3 regions of the Paenibacillus sp. S28 genome follow, and region 2 is predicted to be linked to each of the others. Evidence: predicted binding sites of a transcription regulator. Region 2 holds the regulator's gene; each other region holds the start of a gene.

Region 1 (3,278 bases), on a different contig from region 2:
CATAAAGAAGGTCGCCTTCACCTGATTGCGGTCCAGCACGTCGAGCAGGCGGGTCGTACCTGCATTCGGACCGTCGTCGAACGTAATGTAGATCACTTTGCTGCCCTGCTGCGCCGTCGTGCCGTTCCCCGTGGAAGGCTTCTGGACAGCCGTCTTCTTATGTTCCTTGATATACGTGCTGTATTTCAGCGCCAGCTGATGGTCCGTCAAGGAGGCGGAACTGTTCACCGCACGGTACAGCGACTGTGCAGCGTTGTAGGAAATTTGATAGCCGAACTTGTCGGTCAGCTTCCGCAGGGAGACGAGCGTTCTTCCGTTTTTCAGAATGGCGTCCTTCCCGGGAACCGTCAGGACAAGTGCCTGCTTTCCGCGCGAAATGGTCAGCTTGCCTGCGGCGTACTTCGCCGACGCATTCATTTGGGAAACCGTAGAGGCGACGGGTACAAACAGTGTACCGTTATGTATAAGCGGCTGGGGCTGGTCGTAAGTGATCAGTTTGTCATTAACAGCGACAAAGACGGAAGCCTTGACAGAGGACGCCGTGCTGCCCGCGGCTGTAGCCAGCCCTCCTTCTGCCGAAAGTACAGTGCTAAAAACAAGCAGGAATGATAAGAGCCATTTCGAGTAATGCAACTTCTTTTTCAACATAATCTACCAACCTTTTTCTCTCGGATTTGGCTAAGATGTCATAGATACGCGAATCTAGTAATCTAGCACCCTTGCATTGTACCCTTCCCGGCTGGCGAGTTCAATTTCAATTCGGTAACAGTTTGATGACTGAATTGGAAGCATTTTGGGGTTGAAGTGAAAAAATAGTTCCTATTATTCACTTGACAACGGGATACCGTAGATTCCCGGGTCATTCGGCTGAAAACCGGGACCTTGCAGAAACAGGCGATAGCACTATTGAAAACGTAGCCGAAACTATTGTAGAATTTTAAGAAAAATCATCGGAGGAAATATGCCTAAACAACAAGAACCGCATTCCATTCAGGCGTGGTCTCTGATCAATCGCAAATACTTAGGAAAAGGAATCCGCGTCAAACGCTTCCGCAAGCCATCCCGCTGCCAAATCCGCAACCGCGTGCTGCTGGCCGTCCTGATGGCCAACGATATCAAGCTGTCCCAGCTGGCTGAGGACATTTCGGTTTCTTCCCGGAGCGTGAGCGCCTGGGTATATGAAGGACGGATTCCGGGAAAAAAGAATTTGGACAAGGTATGCCAATACCTGGGCTATCCGCATCACATTCTGTTTAATCATACCGTCACATCCACAAGCCCGATCATCTGTCAGCCATCCTCTTCGCGCTTCATGCGCCGGACGCTGACCCGGTCGCCTGTCAGCAACAAAATACTAACGGGGCTGTGCATGGTTCACGACCTGTCCGTCAGCGACGTCAGCGAATGGATGGACATCCATCCCGGAACGTTCCGGAAATGGCTGCACCAAGGGACGCTGCCGTCAGCCAGCTTCCAGGACCGGGCGGAACAGTTTTTCCGCATCCCGAAATTCATTTTGTTTGCCGACTGCATATTGCAAGACGAGGAATCATGACACTTTTGGCTTATTCACCGCATTGATCATACAAGGCACGCCCTGCTGTTACCGAGACATTCCGGACGGCAGGGCTTTTTTCATGCTTCGGGAGACCCGGGCCTCGGTTATATCGCAAAAAAAGTATCCGCTAAATGTGCCACACTCTTCGAATGTACATCGACAGACGTTTTTCTTTTGCCTTCCAACCGCTTTTTCCGCCTCAAGCAAGCCGAAGCGCCGAACCATACATTCTCTCAAACCTTTTTCTATATACTTACGAAAAATAACTGAAAACCTGTTGACATGTGTTCCAAGTGAGGTATAATAAGGTCAAAGAAAGTCAAAGTCAGAGCAAAAGATCAAACTTATACCGTCTGAACAACCTCTTAAGGAGTTTGACTTTCGGTGCGGCCGTCTTTGTCCTGACGGAAGTTCTGACTTTTATCCCTTTATTCCGGCGGCTGCTCCCGCAAGGCGCGGGCAGCCGTTTTCCTGATTAGGACATCCAGATGAAGTATCCAAAGATTGATTATTCCATTAACTAACGAAAGGGGCATGCCTTCATGCGCTGTCAACATTGTAATCATAACCAGGCAACCGTAGGTCTGAGCCTCACTGTCAACCATAAATCCGAGAAATTGTTTCTTTGCGAAGATTGCTATGCCAAAGTAAACGGCGGCGTGCCGTTTGCGGCCGGCTTTGGTCCTTCCGGCAGCTATTCTTCTCCGCTGGAAGATTTGTTCCGCGGCTTCATGCAATCCGGCCAGCCGGTATCCGGCGCGGCGCAGCAGCCTCCGAGAGCAGCCGCTCAAGAGGGCGGACGGCGCGGCGGCGGTCTGCTGGATCAGCTAGGACGCAATCTGAACGACGCGGCGCGCGGCGGCAAGATCGACAACGTCATCGGCCGCGATGAGGAGATCGACCGCGTCATCGAAATTTTGAACCGCCGGAACAAAAACAATCCGGTGCTGATCGGCGAACCGGGCGTCGGCAAGACGGCCATCGCCGAAGGGCTGGCGCTGCGCATTACGGAGGGCAGCGTGCCGGCGAAGCTGCTGAGCAAGGAAGTCTATTCGCTCGACGTCGCCTCCCTCGTAGCGGGAACCGGCATTCGCGGGCAATTCGAAGAAAAGGTCAAGCAGCTGATCGCCGAGCTGGAGCAGCGTAAGAATGTTCTGCTGTTCATCGACGAGATCCATCTGCTGGTCGGCGCGGGCTCCGCGGAAGGCTCCATGGACGCCGGCAACATCCTGAAGCCGGTGCTGGCACGGGGCGAGCTGCAGGTCATCGGCGCCACGACGCTTAAGGAATACCGTCAGATCGAGAAAGACGCCGCGCTGGAGCGCCGCTTCCAGCCCGTGACCGTCGACGAGCCGACTGCCGAGGAAACGATCGAAATTTTGAAAGGGCTGCGTCCGAAATACGAGCAGTTCCACGGCGTACGCTACCCGGACGAAACGCTTGAAGCGTGCGTGCGTCTGTCCAGCCGCTATATCCAGGACCGCTTCCTGCCCGATAAAGCGATCGACCTGCTCGACGAATCGGGTGCCAAGCTGAATCTGCGGGCTCCGGTCGGCAGTGCGGACGAGATCCGCGCCCGTCTGGAACAGATCACCATCGAGAAAGACGCGGCCGCCCGCGATGAAAACTACGAGCTCGCCGCCAAGCTGCGCGACGAGGAAGCCGACCTGCAGCAGCGTCTGAACGGGAATGCCGCTGCCGGAGAGGTCCTCGAAGTAAC
Region 2 (3,278 bases):
AATATAGGCGAGGTGGAAGCATGGAAATCCGGAATTTACGGGAAGAAGAATTTGAGCAAAGCACTCGGCTAAGCGAATATGCTTTTCAATACAAGATGACTCCCGAGCGAAAGCAGCTGGCCAAAGAACGATTTAAACCTGAGCAGGTGTGGGGCATTTTTGACGAAGATGAGCAACTGGCTGCTAAGCTGGTGTTAATCCCGTTTACGGTATCGGTTCAAGGTGAGACTTTTCCTATGGGCGGAATTGCGAGCGTTTCCACATGGCCGGAGAACCGAAGGCAGGGTTATATTAAGCATCTGTTGACGCACGCTCTGCAGCAGATGAATGAGAACGGGCAGGTCTTTTCCATGCTGCACCCCTTTTCCTACCCGTTTTACCGGAAATACGGCTGGGAAATGTTCAGTGAGTACAAGAAATATGTCATTTCTACCGATAAATTGCCGGCAAAGGTCATCACTGAAGGTGCGATTCGGCGGGATATCAAAGACGTGGATGTTCTGGATACGGTCTATGCTGCATTTTCCAAACGTTATAATGGATTAATGGTCCGAACCCGGGAATGGTGGACCCGTTCGGTACTGGATGAAGATGGGCATACCGCGGTTTATTATTCGGCTTCAGGTGCGCCGGAGGGATATGTTCTTTATAAGGTGGAAAACAAGGAGTTCACCATCGATGAACTCGTTTATGTCACGGATGAGGCACGTCGTGCGCTATGGACTTACATCGCCAATCACGATTCAATGGTGACGCAGGTAATCGTCAATTTCATGCCGATGGATGACAGTCTTACATATCATTTGGCCGATCCGCGGATTAACCAGGAGATCATTCCATATGGGATGGCCCGTGTCGTAAATATGAAGAAACTCGTCGAAGCTTATCCTTTTACAGCCTCCGGCGAGAGGGGATCCGAGCGTCTAACTATTCAGCTGACGGATATGTATGCACCATGGAATGAAGGCGTTTGGAGCTGGTCGTTTTCATCGGACGGAACCGCATCGGTCTCTCCCCTGGATTCATCTCAAGAACAGCAGGATGAGGTCCTTAGCTGCGACATCGAGGCACTGACCGTCATGCTGACGGGGTTCAAACGGCCGGCTGAACTATACCAATCCGGACGAATTTCAGGCAGTGCGAAGGCAGTGAGCATATTGGAAGCGCGGATCCCCGCCCGACAGACCTTGTTTATGGACTTCTTTTAATTATGGAATAAAGTACCTTGCTGTACAATTCTATTGAGCCGGGATCCGGTCAGAATAATAGCCCTCTGCATATGTTGCAGGGGGTTATTTTGTATCGGTGCGGTATAAAAAGAAGGAGAACGTCAAAAATGAAGAGACACCCTCTTGGCAAAACGTGAGAATATGTTATAATTTAGATCAAAGAAAGTCAAAGTCAACGTAAATTCAAATGTATGTTTGTTTACCGTTGAACTCACAATAGTGAGTGCGCAAGGTTTAGATCAGTTATAACATATTCACCCGGTTAAGATCCAGATTCGAGCCCACGACCATTGGTTAAGTTTAGAGAAGATGGTATGGGTATGCGAACGGACTAACGAATGACCATGAAGGTCTTGACGTTTTAACGTAATGGAGGATGAACAATGCGTAATATCTCTGATATTATTGAACAATATCTGAAGGGTATTCTGCATGATAGTCCCGAAGGAATGATTGAAATTCAGCGCAACGATCTGGCTGATCAGTTCTCATGCGTTCCATCCCAGATCAACTATGTGATCAGTACACGATTCACGCTGGAAAAAGGTTATCTTGTGGAAAGCAAGCGCGGTGGCGGAGGGTATATCCGGATTCAACGGATTGAACTCCCGCAATACTCGGCGCTTCATACGCATCTCCACCAAACGATTGGGGAACGCATCGATCAGAACGTGGCCGAAGGGCTGATCTATCAGTTGGAGGAAGCACGCATCCTTAGCAAACGCGAAGCGAGCATTATGCGCGCCGCGATATCCAGAGAGTGCCTGATGATCAAGCTTCCTTACCGGGATGAGATACGTGCTCGGCTGATGAAGGCGATGCTGATTTCTTTGTTAGGCAAATAGGCTTACGGAGAAAAAGGAGGTACATCGGTATGCTTTGCCAAGAATGTGGTAAGAGACCGGCGACTCTCCATTTTACCAAGATTGTGAATGGTGAGAAGACGGAGTTTCATTTTTGCGAATCCTGTGCCCGGGAGAAAGGGGAAATGATCCCCGGAACCTCTGGCGGATTTTCTATACACAGCCTGCTGTCTGGTCTCATGGACATTGACATGGCCGGCAAAGGGGCGGCAAGCAGCGCCAAGGCTGCTCAATCGCTGAGATGTGAAGAGTGCGGAATGACGTACTCGCAGTTTAGCAAGATCGGCCGGTTCGGCTGCAGCTCCTGTTATAAGTACTTCGGCAACCGCCTGGACCCTCTGCTCAAAAGAGTTCACGGCAGTACCGTACATGTCGGCAAGCTGCCTAAGAGAGGCGGCAGCAAAATTCAAGCCAAACGGAAAATCGACGGCTTGAAGCTCGAGCTTCAGCAGCGTATTCATGAAGAGGAATTCGAAGAGGCTGCGAAGCTGCGCGACCAGATCCGTAAGCTTGAGAAAGAATTGTCTGAACAGTAAAGTTCACTCGAAGGAGGAGGAATGCGTGATGCCAAATCTCCGGTTTACCGAGAAAGCGCTGAGCGATTGGATGCGCGGCCAGGCCGATGCTTCCGAAATCGTCATCAGCAGCCGGGTTCGGGTTGCGCGCAACCTGCAGCATCTTCCTTTTCCGCTATTGGCCACCCGCCAGCAGTCGGAGGAAGTGCTCAAACGTCTGACGGGTATTCCCAGTGATCACCTTCAGTCTTTTGGAACTTTTTATACCGTGGAGCTCGACCACATCGATCCGCTGGACAAAAGGGTGCTGGTAGAGAAGCATTTGATCAGCCCTAATTTGGCGAATGAATCCCAGAACGGTGCGGTGATCCTCAGTGAGGACGAATCGGTCAGCATTATGATTAACGAAGAGGACCATCTTCGCATTCAATGTCTATACCCCGGTTTTCAAATCCGCCAAGCGTGGGAGAAGGCCTCGAGCATTGACGATAAATTTGAGGAATACATCGATTACGCCTTTGACGATAAGCACGGGTACTTGACCAGCTGTCCAACCAATGTGGGCACAGGGCTGCGGGCTTCGGTCATGATGCACCTACCGGCGCTGGTGATGACCCAGCAGATCAACCGGATTTTATCCGCCGTTTCACAAGTTGGGCTCACCGTTAGAG
Region 3 (3,278 bases), on a different contig from region 2:
GCCCCAAAGTCATCATTTTATGAACGACAACGCCTTGTTCATTGAAATAGTAGCCAAAGGATTCGGCTACGGCTCCTTCCGACCGGATCTCCTCCACGGCGGCGGGATCCAGCCTTCTTCGGCGGGTCATCTCCATCGCGTCCCCGATGCCGTGCATGATGATGCGGCAGTGCCTGATCGCCTGCACGATCTCCTGGATGTTGCGGTCCTGCACCAGCGACTGATACGCTTCATCACTCAGGAGGTCCGGCACATGCAGCAGCCGGTACTGCGCGCCGACGCGCTTGGCCATGGTGGATGCGATCGTGTTCGCCTGAAACTCCACGCTTTCGCCAAGTCCGCCCCTAGCTGGCACGAACCAGCTGTTCTTCATCGGTACGGCCGCCTGCGGCGTCAACTGCTCCGCCACTTCGGCGAGCGTTGAGCCTCCAGTCACCGCTACGGTGTCCCCTTGGTTCATGACGCCAAGCAGCGCTTTGGCACCCGCGCGTCCCAAGTCACGCTTCGTGAGCGGCGACGATTCGCAATCCCCGGGCACGACCACGACTTTGCGCAAGCCGTACGTCTGGCGGATCTTCTCGCCAAGATCATTGAGGCCGAACAGCACTTTCACCATCGGCTCCATCTGTTCGAGCAGCTTGCTTCCCGCCTCGCTGACCCTCATCCCAGAGCTCTCGATCTCAACCAGGCCCTGGGACTTGAGAAGATCCGTCTCGGCCCGCAGCACCCGCTCGGTCATATGCAGGGATGCAGCGAGCGTTCTCCGGCCGATCAGCTCCGACAGCTTGATCTGATGAAGAATGGTATATCTGGTCTTGAGAACGTCCACGAGATCAGGCAGAAGCTGCTTTTGTATCTCTAATATATCCCGCATTTCTTTCCACTCCTGCAACTTCGCTTCCCTCTCTCCCCTGGCCCTAAAATGTCCCGGGTCAACGTTTTAAGTCCCACCACTATTCTACTCAATAATGGCGCTGGTTGCAAGTAGTCCACTGACTATAATTCACATCAGCCTTTCCTCCTATACAGCATTTTCCTGATTCGAAAAAATTAATAACTTAACCCTTGCATTTTGAGGCAAGCTATCATATAATAACTCTTGCTATTGAATTTTGCGCCCGTGGTCCAATGGATATGACGTAGGCCTCCGAAGCCTGAGATCGAGGTTCAATTCCTCGCGGGCGCGCCATTTTTCTTTAATAGAAGAGAACGCAGAACGGCAACCGTTCTACGTTATGTTTTTAACCAAACGTACCACAGCCAATCAGATGGCTATTTTTTTTACCTCGAGTTTGACTTTCTTTGACTTTTTGTTTGAAATTGTTTATCATGTGGTTAATACGGTAACAGTATGTATAGAATGACCTATTTTGAGCCAATTAAGGGAGGTTTTCCACGTGAGTTATATTCCTATGGTCGTCGAACAAAGCAACCGCGGTGAACGGGCTTACGACATCTATTCCCGTTTGCTGAAAGACCGCATCATTTTCCTGGGCACCGAAGTCAATGACGTGGTCGCCAATTCTATCATCGCCCAGCTGCTGTTCCTCGCAGCCGAAGATCCGGAGAAAGACATCCATTTGTACATTAACAGCCCCGGCGGATCCATTACGGCCGGTATGGCGATTTTCGATACAATGCAGTTCATCAAACCGGACGTATCTACAATCTGCGTAGGCTTGGCGGCTTCCATGGGCGCGTTCCTGCTGAACGCCGGCGCCAAGGGCAAACGCTTCGGCCTGCCAAACAGTGAGATCATGATCCACCAGCCACTCGGGGGTGCGCAAGGCCAGGCTACGGATATCGAAATCCGCGCCCGCCGCATTCTGAAAATGCGCGACACCTTGAACCGCATCTTGTCCGAACGTACCGGACAGCCGCTGGAGCGCATCGAGAAAGACACCGACCGTGACTACTTCATGAGCGCAGCTGAAGCGCAGGAATACGGACTGATCGATAAAGTTCTGGAAAGCACTCCAATCCAAGGCGTGTAAATATTCGCGGCTTTGGAACCGAAGAAAAACAGGGAATCTCCCCGAATCGATCCGCTTACGGATCGCCGGGAGGTTCCCTGTTTTTTTGTTTTTCAAGGCGTCAAGCAGGCTGCAAGTGCGCCCATGAACATGATTCTCACAGGCTTGACCACATCAATATATTGATGTATTATTCTTAATACCCGCTTTAAACCATCTACATATTGATTGTCAGCGGCATAGTATATATAACATAATTTCCCACAACACACCATTCATTCCGGTGTTATTTTGAGAAAATCAATTTAATTTTTCAGCGAAGCTGAACCATTCTGTGATCACAAGAATAACGACCACGATATGTGGTGTGGTTATCTTCAATGACGTCAATAGACGTTTTTTTTGCGCCCGTGACCACGGCAGAGAACATTATTCAGGAGTGAAGGATCATGCTGATCGTCTATGATTCCAAGACCGGCAATGTCAGACGCTTTATCAACAAGCTGAACATGAGAGCCATTCCGATCGAAGAGCAGGAGCAGGTGAATGAGCCTTACGTGCTCGTAACGTATACAACGGGTTTTGGGCAGGTGCCCGAGAAAGTGTCGAACTTCCTGTCGAAGAACAACCGCATGCTTCGCGGCGTGTCGGCCAGCGGCAACCGGAACTGGGGGCCTCGTTTCGCCAAGAGCGCGGATACGATATCGGAGATGTACCATGTGCCGGTCATCACCAAGTTCGAGCTTTCGGGAACGATGCGGGATACGGAGATTTTCAAAGAGAGGGTGCGGAGCATTGAAGCATATTGAACTCAACAACGAAATTATGCAGCGCGGATCGGACGGTTACTTTCAATTGGAAAAAGACCGGGAGGCGGTTGCCGCCTTTATGGAGGAAGTGGAGCGCGATACGATGAAGTTCGGCTCCCTGCGCGAGAAGCTGGATTACCTGATCAGCAACGACTACTATGAGAACGTGTTTGAGCATTACACCTACGACGAAGTCGAGTCTGTGTTCAACCTGACGGCGAGCAGCGACTTTCAATTCCAGTCCTACATGGCGATCTCGAAGTTCTACAAGGACTATGCGATGAGAACCAACGACAAGAAGCAGTATCTGGAGCAGTACCCGGACCGCGTCGCCATCGTGGCGCTGTACTTGGGCGAAGGGAATATCGGTAAAGCGCTCCGCATCGCCGAAGCGATGATTGAGCAGCGGCTGCAGCCAGCGACCCCGACCTTCCTCAATGCCGGCAAAAGCCGCCGCGGCGAGCTGGTCTCCTGCTTCCTGCTGGAAATGGACGAT

What was found. The regulator CtsR, encoded in region 2, represses protease genes until heat stress. The targets are predictions, from matches to a motif close to ATGGTCAATAAAGGTCAAACA.
Region 1: IAE55_RS10230 (ATP-dependent Clp protease ATP-binding subunit) is a predicted target of CtsR. The motif match lies at 1,864-1,884, and genes of this name have one in related genera.
Region 3: clpP (ATP-dependent Clp endopeptidase proteolytic subunit ClpP) is a predicted target of CtsR. The motif match lies at 1,290-1,310, and genes of this name have one in related genera.

Annotation. Positions count from the first base shown of each region.
Region 1 covers NZ_JACVTM010000003.1:353,676-356,953, reverse strand. Annotated here, with positions in the region: gene IAE55_RS10240 (polysaccharide deacetylase) at 1-648, opposite strand, end outside; gene IAE55_RS10235 (helix-turn-helix domain-containing protein) at 962-1,555, shown strand; gene IAE55_RS10230 (ATP-dependent Clp protease ATP-binding subunit) at 2,101-3,278, shown strand, end outside.
Region 2 covers NZ_JACVTM010000027.1:59,453-62,730, reverse strand. Annotated here, with positions in the region: gene IAE55_RS32470 (GNAT family N-acetyltransferase) at 21-1,208, shown strand; gene IAE55_RS32465 (CtsR family transcriptional regulator) at 1,613-2,074, shown strand; gene IAE55_RS32460 (UvrB/UvrC motif-containing protein) at 2,104-2,628, shown strand; gene IAE55_RS32455 (protein arginine kinase) at 2,657-3,278, shown strand, end outside.
Region 3 covers NZ_JACVTM010000013.1:130,634-133,911, forward strand. Annotated here, with positions in the region: gene IAE55_RS25625 (sugar-binding transcriptional regulator) at 1-874, opposite strand, end outside; tRNA gene IAE55_RS25630 (tRNA-Arg) at 1,115-1,189, shown strand; gene clpP (ATP-dependent Clp endopeptidase proteolytic subunit ClpP) at 1,398-1,994, shown strand; gene nrdI (class Ib ribonucleoside-diphosphate reductase assembly flavoprotein NrdI) at 2,423-2,782, shown strand; gene nrdE (class 1b ribonucleoside-diphosphate reductase subunit alpha) at 2,769-3,278, shown strand, end outside.